DNA from 3 places in the Bradyrhizobium sp. ORS 86 genome. Region 3 is predicted to be linked to each of the others. Evidence: riboswitches for the same ligand, from Rfam matches in the RefSeq annotation. Region 3 holds a riboswitch; each other region holds the start of a gene.
What was found. A riboswitch is a leader RNA that binds a small molecule or an ion and turns the genes downstream of it on or off. The one in region 3 is predicted to bind cobalamin.
Positions count from the first base shown of each region.

Region 1: another riboswitch for cobalamin. It lies ahead of metE (5-methyltetrahydropteroyltriglutamate--homocysteine S-methyltransferase); the one in region 3 lies ahead of P6U25_RS33255 (DUF1636 family protein).
Region 2: another riboswitch for cobalamin. It lies ahead of P6U25_RS02910 (TonB-dependent receptor); the one in region 3 lies ahead of P6U25_RS33255 (DUF1636 family protein).

Region 1 is NZ_CP120699.1:1,834,368-1,838,533, reverse strand. Features, by position in the region: gene metE (5-methyltetrahydropteroyltriglutamate--homocysteine S-methyltransferase) at 225-2,558, opposite strand; cobalamin riboswitch at 2,660-2,860, opposite strand; gene P6U25_RS08440 (MFS transporter) at 3,569-4,166, opposite strand, start outside.
Region 2 is NZ_CP120699.1:647,043-651,208, forward strand. Features, by position in the region: gene P6U25_RS02910 (TonB-dependent receptor) at 1-2,119, opposite strand, end outside; cobalamin riboswitch at 2,231-2,429, opposite strand; gene P6U25_RS02915 (FecCD family ABC transporter permease) at 2,541-3,584, shown strand; gene P6U25_RS02920 (ABC transporter ATP-binding protein) at 3,581-4,166, shown strand, end outside.
Region 3 is NZ_CP120699.1:7,187,743-7,191,908, reverse strand. Features, by position in the region: gene cobN (cobaltochelatase subunit CobN) at 1-249, opposite strand, end outside; gene cobW (cobalamin biosynthesis protein CobW) at 249-1,283, opposite strand; gene P6U25_RS33255 (DUF1636 family protein) at 1,280-1,654, opposite strand; cobalamin riboswitch at 1,745-1,955, opposite strand; gene cobO (cob(I)yrinic acid a,c-diamide adenosyltransferase) at 1,998-2,645, shown strand; gene P6U25_RS33245 (cobyric acid synthase) at 2,666-4,114, shown strand; gene cobD (threonine-phosphate decarboxylase CobD) at 4,116-4,166, opposite strand, start outside.

The DNA of each region.
Region 1 (4,166 bases), 2.4 Mb from region 3:
ATTTGTTGCCCATCCGACCAGGCAAAGCGAAATACCACGGGTCCTGGGGTGTGCCGGCCTTTCGCAGACCGGCGTGTGATCGACTCCGGAACGGTCTTTTCGCCATATCCCGCCGACTAGCGGGATATTCACGCAATTGGACCGCCCGCCTTTCAGCGCAGTGCATTTGTCCGAGTCGACATTCACCATCGACGACGGCGTTCGGGCCGACGATCTTCATGCAATCAGCAGGCTGCTCGTAACTCGCGGGCGGCTGCGACCATATTGACCAAGGCGGGAAGCACCTCCTCCCATCTTCGGGTTTTTAGGCCGCAATCTGGATTGATCCAGAGCTGCGAATCGGACAATCGCTGCCTGGCCAGCGTTATGAGATCTTTCATTTCGTCCTTGCCGGGAACGCGTGGCGAATGGATATCGTAGACACCCGGCCCGATTTCGTTCGGATATTTGTAGTTCTTGAAGGCGTCGAGCAATTCCATCTTCGAGCGCGACGTCTCGATCGAAATGACGTCTGCGTCCATCGCCGCAATCGCATCGATGATATCGTTGAATTCGGAATAGCACATGTGCGTATGAATCTGAGTTTCGTCGGCAGCACCGGACGAACAGATGCGAAAGCTATCCACGGCCCAATCGAGATAACTCCTCCATTGTGATTTGCGTAACGGCAACCCTTCGCGCAACGCGGCCTCGTCTATCTGGATTATTGTCGCTCCCGCCTCCTCAAGGTCGAGCACCTCATCGCGGATCGCAACCGCAAGCTGGCGGCAGGCATCGCTTCGCCGAATATCGTCACGGACAAAAGACCAGTTCAGAATCGTCACCGGTCCAGTCAACATTGCCTTCATTGGCTTGTTGGTCAGCGACTGCGCGTATCGCCACCATTCGACCGTCATCGGCTTCGACCGCGAGACATCCCCAAACAGAATTGGTGGACGGACGTAGCGCGAGCCATACGACTGAACCCAACCGTGCTTGGTGAAGGCGAATCCGGAAAGCTGCTCGCCGAAATACTGCACCATGTCATTGCGCTCGAACTCACCATGCACGAGAACATCGAGCCCGATATTCTCCTGCCATAGCACCGCACGCGCCGTTTCCTCTCTGAGAAACTGCTCGTACTGCGCGTTGCTCAACCCTCCTTTGGCATGGCAAGCGCGGGCATTGCGAACTTCCGCGGTTTGCGGAAACGATCCAATGGTCGTCGTGGGAAATGTCGGCAAGGCAAACCGCGCGCGCTGGGCCTCGGCGCGCTTTGCGAAAGGACTGCAACGGTAGCGCTTGGTTTGGTCGATCGCAGCCATGCGCGCAGCGACGTCCGCATTGTGGATCTTGGGCGATTGCTCGCGTGCAAGTGCCGCGTTTTTTGATGCCGCGAGCACATCGGCCACGCCGGCACGATCGCCAGCAAGCGCCCTTCCTAGGGTCGCTAGTTCCTTAATTTTCTGAACCGAGAAAGCCAGCCAGCTCTTTACATCGGAATCGAGATCGGTTTCGAGCCCCAGGTCGATTGGAACATGGAGCAGCGAACATGAGGGGGCGATCTGGACGCGATCAGTGCCGAGTTTTGCCACGGTGGGCGCCAGCTGATCGACCAGCGCTGAAAGGTTGGAGCGCCAAACGTTGCGCCCATCGACGACCCCCAGTGAGAGAACGAGATCGTTGCGAATCCCAGCGACGATCGCGTTCAGCGGGTCTGCCCCCCTTACCAAGTCGACGTGGAGCCCGGAAACCGGCAAAGCCAAGGCCGTATCGAGATTACCGCCGATGGTCCCAAAGTAGGTCGCCAGCATGATTTTAAGAGCAGGTATCTCCCTAGCAAAATAGGTATAGGTACGAAGCAAGGCTTTGCGGGATATTTCGTCGAGGTCCAAGACCAGACAGGGCTCATCGAGCTGAACCCATTCTGCGCCGCGCGCGACCAGCTCACGAAGAACGTCGACATAGACCGGCAGCAGTCGATCCAACAGCGACAATGGATTGAATGAAGGATCTGCGCTCTTGCCAAGCTTCAGGAAGGTCACTGGGCCAATCAGCACGGGACGCGTCTGGTAACCAAGCCCCTTTGCCTCCTCATATTCCTCAATCGGCTTTCGAGAAGAAAGCCTGAAGATCTGCCCCTTGTGAAATTCAGGGACCATATAGTGGTAATTGGTGTCGAACCACTTCGTCATCTCCTGCGCAGGCGCGCCCTGTGCAGGATTGGAGTGAGGGCAACTCGCATCGAGTTCACCGTTCGGCGCACCGCGCGCCATAGCGAAGTAGGTGTAGAGCGGTACAGGACCTGTGGTGCAAGCGTAAACATCCGGAATGGCGCCCACCATCACACTGGTGTCGAGCACATGATCGTAAAGCGAGAAATCATTCGACGGAATGACGGTCGCGCCGAGCGATTTCTGCCGCGCCCAGTTAGCAGTGCGCAGTCCAGCTGCCGCTTCAAGCAGCTGCGCTTCGGTGGACTTCCCGGTCCAGTAGCTTTCGAGCGCGAATTTGAGTTCACGGCGCGGACCGATGCGTGGCGTACCAAGTGTAGCAACGGGAAGTGAAAGGACGGACATAGCTCTAACCCCTGGTTTGGGGCAGAGGTCATGGCGATTGCGTGCAGGAAAAGCCGCCGAAGCGGCAATTGCTTGGCGCACCACCGGGACACCCCGCCCGCGGACGAATATGTTGTCGGGGCAGGTCTCCTGGCTTGCGGGTCATCGCTGCTGTCCGGCCTTCCCGAAACCAAGCGGTTTCAGTGACTTTATTGGACAGCGGCTCGCCGCTTACAGTTGCGGGGGCAGCGCCGGCATTCGACCGGCTTCCCTCTTAGCTCCGGATCAGTGCGCTCCGGAGAACCTCGACGAAAATCAGTTATCCGAACAAGCAGCGTTCCGTCAACCTCTTGGCACGGCATCCTTCTGCGGCTCCGCTCAACAAGTCTGTAGGTGTGGCTCCATCGCGACGATCGCGATCTAAAGCCCCCTTTGCGCGATGAGTGTGCCGGGCAGTGCTCGCTTCGAACTCGGCCCTGGTCTCTGCACGCGCGAGTACATCGGGGTCGCATTTTGCCTGCAGCCGATGGCACGCGACAGATCGGCTTCGACCGAGCTACCAGTCGGTAGCCTTTACTAGCATCTTCGACATGTGAATCTCTCGACAACTTAGCAAGATCCGCCTTGCGGGACCGTCACCCTTGGAAGCTGTGGGTCAAATCAGCTTGCCCATCCCGGGCAAAGTGGTTCGAGCGGCTGGGCCGGTAAGCAGCTCCCGGTAACGTATCTATCCCGTCGGCCGTGTGCGCCGAGACGTGCGAATATGCTCTGGAAGGCATGGAAGATCTCGGCACTATCAATCAATCTCGCTTTTGCCGTGCTGGGCGCCCCCATCGATGTCGAACGGACCAGCACTGCGTTTGCTATGTATTTCAGGCCGCTGGACCAACGGCCATTCTGCGACAGTGCTTCTTGGCCATAACCGTTCTCTTTCGCAGCGTCCTCGCTATGTTGCTACCCCCGAGTGGCGGTGATGGGTGCCAACCGTGCGCAACCGCTTGGCAGAGGGCCTACATGTCCTTCTCCAACAATCAGCGAGGGTTGGCCGTCACAGTCCGGGCCGACAGCGTGACGATGCACATGAGTGCTCCTAGTATCGCGAGAGCAAAAGGCAGCCCAGCCATGTGTGCAACGAGCCCGGCGCCAGCTGGACCGACGAGGATACCGGCGTAACCCGCCGTCGTGACGGCTGCGATCGCCAAACCTGCCGGCATCACCTTCTGCTTGCCAGCACGGCGGCATAACACCGGCACGATATTCGATGCACCCAATCCGATAAGCAGCAAACCCGCCATGGCAATCGCAGCCACCGGCGCGGCCAGCAGGGCCACAAAACCGATCATGATCGGCACAGGTCCGAACATCAGTGTGGCGCGGTCTCCGATTCTGATCACGAGGGCATCTCCGGCGAGACGGCCTGCGGTCATCGCGATGGAAAACAACATATAACCGAACCCGCCATGCTCTTGCGCCACAAGACCTCTGTCAATGAGAAATAAGGCGCTCCAGTCGATCATCGCGCCTTCGACAAGGAAGGTGATGGCCGCAAGCACCGCTATCAGCAATACGCTGCGATGAGGCAAGACAAGCAGTGGCTCTGACGGCGTGCGACGTGTCGCAAGCAACCGC
Region 2 (4,166 bases), 1.2 Mb from region 3:
CGTATTGTCCGCTGAGCTTGATGTCGGCGGTCGCATTGCCGGGAATACGGCTCTGGGCGTTGGCCTGGTCGTTGTCCATGATGCGCGAGCTCCAGGCGCGCAACGTAGCGTCGAACACGAGGTAGTTCTGCCAGATGTTCCAGGTGACGCCGACATTGCCGGTATAGCGGGAGACCAGCGGCACGTCGTTGCCGGCCCACATGCCTTCGCGGAAGACGGCGCGGGTGTAGGCCATGCCGCCGCGCAGCGTCACGGTGTCGCTGACGCGCAGCGAGGCGTTGGTCTCGCTGCCGTAGCGGCGGGTCGGATCGAGGTTGACGTTGTAGAACAGCACCGGGTTGAAGTGGATCTCGTTGTCGAGATCCATCAGGTAGACGCTGGTCTGCACCTGGAAGCGGTTGGTCCTGACGCGGACGCCGCTCTCGACGTCTTGCGAGGTCTGGGTCTTGAGCTGGAAGTTCTGCGGGATCGGCGCGAACGTCACCGGGTCGAACGACGGGCCCGAGGCGACGCGTTCGTCGACATCGGGCGTGCGGAACGCGCGCGCAGCGCGTCCAAATACCGAGAAGACGTCGGTGAAGCGATGCTCGACGCCGGCATGTAGCGCATATTGCGTTTCATTGCTGTTGAGCGGAGAAGCCTGGATGTCAGAGCCGGGGAACGTGCCCGGCGCCGTGGGATCGTAACGGTCTGCTGCATTCACGGCGGTGCTCTGCACGCGCGCGCCATAGGAGAAATCAGTCGTCGGCAACAGGCCGATGATATGCTGCCAGTAGCCGGCAAGCGTCCGCTGCGAGATGTCGTAGGTGTGGATCGGCGCGTATCCTTGGAATTGGCTGCGCGCTTCCCGGAACGTCGAATCATAATAGTCGATGCCGGTCAGGATCGTGGACGGCAGCCCGAGCACCGCGTTCTTGATGCTGAGGCGTGGCGTGATCGACCACGTTTGCAGCGCGGCGTCATTGTAGGTCGAGGCAAAGCTCGGAGTCGGCACCGTGCCGAAGAAGCCGCTCTGCGTGTCCCGCTGCCGCCAGCCGCCGTCGACGATCAGGTCGACGCCGTTCAACAGGGTCTTGGTGAAGCCGGTGGTAACGCTGGCGGTCTGCTGATTGGCGTAGTCGTAGGGCGTGGCGGCGCCCCTGCGGTCGGTCAGCAGCTCATTGACGCCGATCGACGGATCCACGATCCGGCCGCCGGGAAGGCCGAGCTTCTGGTCGCTGCCGGTGACGGTCAGGAACGCGGTGAGGTCCGGCGTGGTGTAGCTGATGTTGCCGATACCGTTGCGCTGGTCGAGCGCATTGTTGACGCGATACCCGTCGGACTTGATGCCATTGCCGTAGAACGATGTCGACCACGGACCGGAATTCACCGCGGCCGAGACCGCGGCCATGCGCTGGTTGAACGAGCCGAAGCCGGTTTCAGCCTTGATGGAGACCGGCGGCCCGCCGACGGCGGTCTTGGTGACGATATTGACGACGCCGCCGACTGCGTTGTCGCCATAGAGCACGGCGCCGCTGTTGCCTCGCGTGATCTCGATGCGCTCGATCGAATCGATCGGGATCGTGGTGAGATCGAACCCGGCCTTGTCGATGTCGTTGAGACGGCGGCCGTTCAGCAGGAACAATGTATTGTCGGAGGCGAAGGCGCCGAAGCCGCGCAGGTCGACCGAGGTCTTGGCGCCGTTCGGGCCGCCATAGAGCGATTGCAACTGCACGCCCGGCACCTGCGCGAGGATCTCGGGCAGTGTCTGCACCGGCGAATGGGCGATGTCGTCGGCCGTGATCACGGTCGACGATGCGCCGACGATGCCCGCGGACCCGACACTGGCGGTCCCGGATCCCGTGCCCGTTGGCGGAGCGTTCGATCCGCTTCCGCTTCCCGTGTTGTCGGTCGGCGCATTGCCCGGGGCCGGGCGGTGCGGCGTCTGGGTCGTATCAGAGTTGGTCGGCCTGGCGCGCGTCACGTTCTGGTCGCCGGGCTTGGTGACCTCGATCGGGGGAAGCACGTCCGCGGCCGGCGCCTGCTGCGCCAGTGCGGCTGTGGCGCTGAGCGCCGGCGCTGATATTGTCGAGGCGAGCAAGAGCGCGCGGCGCAGTCGCGTTGAAGGGAAGGGCAACATCGGCGAGACCTGGGCAACGTCAGTGGCACGTCACCGCGAACCCGGTCTCACCCCTTGCACGACGGCACGTCAGGTGAAGCCAATGCCTGTACTCCCCGACCGGCATCGTCGCGTGTGACCACGGCTGACGGCAGGTCTCCTGGCTCGCGGGTCGTTACCCTTCGTCGCCTTCCCAGGACCGAGATTCCCAGTGGCCTGTGACGAAGGATTCACCGCCTACAGTTGCGGGGGCAGCCGCGGCCTTGGGGCAGTTTCCCCGTACCGCATTCCCTTTTCATCCCATGAAAGAACCGTCATGGTCACTAGGGTTCGGTCGGCGGCCAAAGTCAATCCCGGCGGAACCAGGGCAGCAGCCGGACGGCTATGGTTTTCATCGAGTGTCGCTTGTCTGCCACGGCGATCGCTGTAAGAGCATGATCCGATGAGTGTGCAGGATTTTGCCTTGGCGGCCGAGGTCGCAGCGCGGCGCCGTCTGGGCGCGACCGTAGCGCTCACGGCGCTCGTGGTCTTGCTCATGCTGATCTCGCTCGGCATCGGGCCGGTGCGGTTGTCACCACTCACCGTGATCGCGGCGCTGTTCGGCGGCGGCAGCGATGTGGCGCAGGTGATCGTGCGCGAGATCCGCCTGCCGCGAACCATCCTGGCGTTTGCGATCGGCGGCATTCTGGGATTGTCCGGCGCGGCGCTGCAGGGGCTGCTGCGCAATCCGCTGGCCTCGCCGTCGCTGTTCGGCGCGCCGCAGGCGGCCGCCTTCGGCGCGGTGCTGGTGATTGCGCTCGGGTTGGCCGACGTGCGCTCGTTCGCGCTGCCGATTGCTGCGATCATCGCGGCGTTCGGCTCGGTGTTCGCCCTGCTTGCGATCGCCGGCCGCAATGCCGGGCTGTTGATCCTGATCCTGTCGGGGCTCGCGATCTCCAGCTTCGCAGGCGCCGCGACGGCGCTGGTGATGAATCTGTCGAGCAATCCGTTCGTGGCGCTGGAGATCGCGTTCTGGCTGCTCGGCTCGCTGGAGGACCGCAGCTTCCAGCATGTCATGATTGCATTGCCCTTCATCGTGGCCGGCGCCGTCATCCTGCTCAGCCAGGCAAGCAGCTTCCGCGCGCTGACGCTGGGCGAGGAGGCCGCGCAGAGCCTCGGGGTCGATGTCGCGCGGTTGCGGCTGTTCGTCATCTCGGGCGTCGCGCTCGGCGTCGGCGGCGCGGTCGCGGTGACAGGGACCATCGGTTTCATCGGCCTGGTCGCGCCGCATCTGATGCGGCCGGTGATCGGCCACGACCCGGCGCGGCTCCTGGTGCCGAGCGCGCTCGCGGGCTCGGCGCTGCTGCTGGCGGCCGATATCGCGGTGCGCATCATCCCGTCGACTTCCGACATCAAGGTCGGCGTGCTGACCTCGATCATCGGCGTGCCGTTCTTCCTCTATCTGATCATGCGCGAACGCCGCGTGCTCGGTGGAGGCGTGGCATGACCCTGCTGTCCGCAACCCATCTCAACGCTTCGCTGGGCAGCCGCCATGTGCTGCACGATATCTCGCTGTCGTTGTCGTCTGGGCATCTGGTGGCGCTGGTTGGTCCGAACGGCGCCGGCAAGACCACGCTGCTTCGTGCGCTGGCCGGGCTGATCCCTTCCCGCGGCGACATCAGGATCGGCGGCGATGCGCTGTCGTCGCTGTCGTTGCGCGAACGCTCCAGGCGGTTTGCCTATCTGCCGCAGGGGCACATGGTGCACTGGCCGCTGCCGGCCCGCGACATCGTCGCGCTCGGCCGTTATCCGCACGGCGCGACCGATCCCGCCCGGCTGTCGCCCGACGATATGGCGGCGGTGCTGCGGGCGATGCAGGCGGTCGATGTCACTGCGTTCGGCGACCGCCGCGTCACCGAGCTCTCCGGCGGTGAGCGCAGCCGCGTTGCGCTGGCCCGTGTGCTCGCGGTGGAGGCGCCCGTGATCCTGGCCGACGAGCCGACCGCGTCGCTCGATCCGCGCCATCAGATCGACGTGATGCAGCGGCTGCGCGGCGTCGCTGATGCGGGCGTGCTGGTCGTCGTGGTGA
Region 3 (4,166 bases):
CAGGATGCCGCGCGCCTGCGACAAGGTCCGTTCGATGTAGGTGTCGACCGACAGCGGATGGCGCAGGTCGGCCAGATTCGCGAGCCGTAGAGACGGCAGCGATCCGCGGTCGCGCCGCCAGCCGGAAGCAAACGCAGAAAGATCGCTGTCGGAGAACGAGAGCACCACAAGTTCGGCCGGATCCTGGCCGAGGTCCCTTGGTGTCACGGTCTCCTCGAGACCGCGGCCCTCGCGGAAGACGATGTGCATCAGACACCAAGTCGCGCCTTGATGGCGGCCTCATCGATGTCGCCGTGTTCGCCGATCACGACGAGCTTCGACTGCCTCGGCCGCGCGCCCCAGGGCATGTCGAACTGATGTCGCACCCGCTCGCCGACAGATTGCACCAGCAGGCGCATCGGCTTGCCCTGGATCGCGATATAGCCCTTGGCGCGCAGCACATTCTGCTCGCGCGCCAGTCCCTTGATCGATGCAACCAGCGCATCGACGTCGGCGATTTCCGGAAGATCGATTACCACGGAGTTGAAATCGTTATGTTCGTGCTCGTCCTCACCGTCGTGGTGCGACGGACGCGCTGCGAGGTCGTCTTCGGCTGCGGCCGCGAGACCCAGGATCACGCGCGCGTCGACCGCGCCGTCGACGACCGGCTGCATCGGCACCTGCCGCGGCATTTCGGCCGCGATCGCGAGCTTCGCGGCCTCGAGGCCCTCAGCGCCGGCGAGGTCCGCCTTGGTCAGCAGCACGATGTCGGCGCAGGCGATCTGGTCCTCGAACACTTCCGACAGCGGCGTCTCGTGGTCGAGATTGTCGTCAGCGGCGCGCTGCGCGTCGACCGCGGCCGGGTCGGGGGCAAAGCGGCCGGCCGCAACGGCCTCCGCATCGGCCAGCGCGATCACGCCGTCGACCGTGATCCGCGAACGGATCTCCGGCCAATCGAACGCCTTCAGCAGCGGCTTCGGCAGCGCGAGCCCCGATGTCTCGATCACGATATGATCGGGTTTCACGCGCCGCGCCAGCAATTGCTCCATCGCTGGGACGAAATCGTCAGCGACGGTGCAGCAGATGCAGCCATTGGCGAGCTCGACGATGTTCTCGCTCGGACAATTGGCATCCGCGCAGGACTTCAATATCTCCCCGTCGACGCCTTCGCTGCCGAACTCGTTCACCAGCACCGCAAGCTTCTTGCCGTTGGCATTCCTGATCAGATGCTGGATCAGCGTCGTCTTGCCCGATCCGAGAAAGCCGGTGACGACGGTGACGGGCACCTTGGTGAGCGTGGTCATTCTGCAGCCTCTGGCACAACGGCGATGGGTGGAATGCGGGCGAGTGATTGCTTGCGAAAGATTTCCGGTCGGCTGCGCCACGGCACGATGCCGTCGGGTGCCGCCGCATAGGCGGAAGCACCGGCGACCACATCCGTCGCATTGGCTTCGGACAGGCGGCCATAGACATACGACCACCGTCCCGGCGCGCTGAGCGCGACCGAGCAGCCCTGGCTGCACGCCGACAGGCATTCGACCGGAACAAGATTGACGCCGTCAGGCACACCGGTATCGCGGATCGCGGCATGCAGCCGCGCACCGGGCGTGGCTTCGCCTTCCGCGACCGTCTGGCCGGCGCGGCAGGTGATGCAGACATGAAGTGTAACGCTCATCGCCCTTCCTGATTGACAGCGGGAGGCGATGAGGCAGACGAACCGTTCGATGGAAAGGTTCGTTCCCCGTCGCGGAACACCCCGTCCGCTGGTCTCAACGTCTGCGCTGGCAGGTCTCCCGGCTTGCGGAGCAGGGGGTTATCCCTTCGATCCCCGCCTTCCCGATTCCTTTGGGAATCAGTGGCTTTGGGCATCTCTCCGGTCACGGTCGCGGGGGCGGCTGCGCTTCGGGCCGACTTGAGCCCTATCGCATTCCCTCTTCGCCTGTCGTAGGACAGGCACCAACGCAGGGCTCACCATTCGTCCAAGCCCGGAACTTGTCAAGCCGAAGGAACGTCAGATGATGTCTGAACGAGACGCCGAGGACGAAGCCGGTGGCTCAGAGGCCGCGCTGGAAGCTCGCCATGCCGCCAAGATGGCCAAAAAGAAAGACGCTCGTGATCGAATCATGGCGACCAAGAGCGGTGAGAAAGGATTGATCATCGTTCATACCGGCGCGGGCAAGGGAAAATCGTCCTCCGCCTTCGGCATGATCGTCCGCTGCGTGGCGCACGGGTTTCCCTGCGCGGTGGTGCAGTTCATCAAGGGCGCTTGGGATACCGGTGAACGCCGCCTGCTGACCGGACACTTCGGCGACCTCTGTCAGTTCCACGCGATGGGCGAAGGTTTCACCTGGGAAACGCAGGATCGCGCCCGCGACATTGCCGCCGCCCAAGCCGGCTGGGAAAAAGCCAAGCAACTGATCTCCGATGCAAGCCTGCGCATGGTCGTGCTCGACGAGATCAACATCGCACTGCGTTATGACTATCTGGCGATCGCCGACGTCGTCGAATTTCTCAAGACGTCGAAGCCGCCGATGACGCATGTCGTACTCACCGGGCGTAACGCCAAGGACGAACTGATCGAGATCGCCGACCTCGTCACCGAGATGACGCTGGTGAAACATCCGTTCCGGTCCGGCATCAAGGCGCAGCCGGGCGTCGAGTTCTGACAGCGTAGCCGGACCACGCGATGGCGCGCACATTGATGATCCAGGGAGCGGGCTCGGACGTCGGCAAATCGCTGATCGTCGCGGGCCTGGCGCGCGCGGCGAAGCGGCGCGACCTCCGCGTATTGCCGTTCAAGCCGCAGAACATGTCGAACAATGCAGCCGTCACCGTCGACGGGGGCGAGATCGGACGCGCGCAGGCGCTGCAGGCGCTCGCCGCCGGCGTCGAGCCGCACACCGACATGAACCCGGTGCTGCTGAAGCCGGAGACCGATGTCGGCGCGCAGATCATCGTGCAGGGCAAGCGCGTCGCAACCGCGCGTGCCCGGGAATATGCCGCCATGAAGCTCTCGCTGATGAGCGCAGTACTGGAGAGTTTCGAGCGGCTGAAGCATCGCGCCGATCTCGTGCTTGTCGAAGGCGCCGGCAGCCCCGCCGAAGTCAATCTGCGCAAGGCCGACATCGCCAATATGGGCTTTGCGCGCAAGGCCGGTGTCCCGGTGGTGCTGGTCGGCGATATCGACCGCGGCGGCGTGATTGCGCAACTCGTCGGTATCAAGACGGTGATCGATCCCGAGGACGCCGCAATGATCCGTGGCTTCATCATCAACAAGTTTCGTGGCGATCCGACCCTGTTCGATGACGGCTACCGGCTGATCGAAGCCCGCACGTCGTGGCGCGGGTTCGGCGTGCTGCCCTGGTTCATCCGTGCCGGCGAGCTTCCGGCAGAAGATGCGCTCGGGCTCGGCGACGCGCGCAAGCCCGGCCAATGCAAGATCGCGTTTCTTGCGCTGTCGCGCATCGCCAATTTCGACGATCTCGATCCGCTCAAGCTCGAGCCGGGCGTCGACCTCGTGATGGTGCGTCCCGGCGACGCCATTCCGGGCGATGCCAGGCTCGTCATCGTGCCGGGCTCGAAATCGACGCGCGGCGACCTTGCCTTTCTGCGCGCGCAGGGCTGGGACATCGATCTTCTGGCGCATCATCGTCGCGGCGGCCATGTGCTTGGTCTGTGCGGCGGATATCAGATGCTCGGACAGAGCGTGGCCGATCCGATCGGGATCGAAGGCCCCCCCGGTGAGACGCGCGGCCTCGGACTTCTTGATGTTGCGACCGTCATGACCGAGCAGAAAACGCTGACGCGGGTCAGCGCCGTCCATGCCGCGACCGATCAATCGATCAGCGCCTACGAGATCCACATCGGGCGGACCGACGGCCCGGACCGGGCCCGGCCCTTCGCGTTTGTTGTGGGTGCGCCGGAAGGTGCCGTGTCCGGCGACGGGCGCGTTCACGGCAGCTATCTGCACGGGCTGTTCGCATCAGACGATTTCCGCAAGGCCTTCCTCGCGCAACTCGACGTTCCCGCCGCGGACCAGGCGTACGGCGCCAGGGTCGATGACGCGCTCGATGCGCTTGCCGATCACATCGAGGCGCATCTCGACGTCGATGGGCTGCTTGCGCTGGCGCGATGAATCATCGGCGCGACAATAGAGCGGCAAGGCGGGACCATTCCGCTTCGCTCCC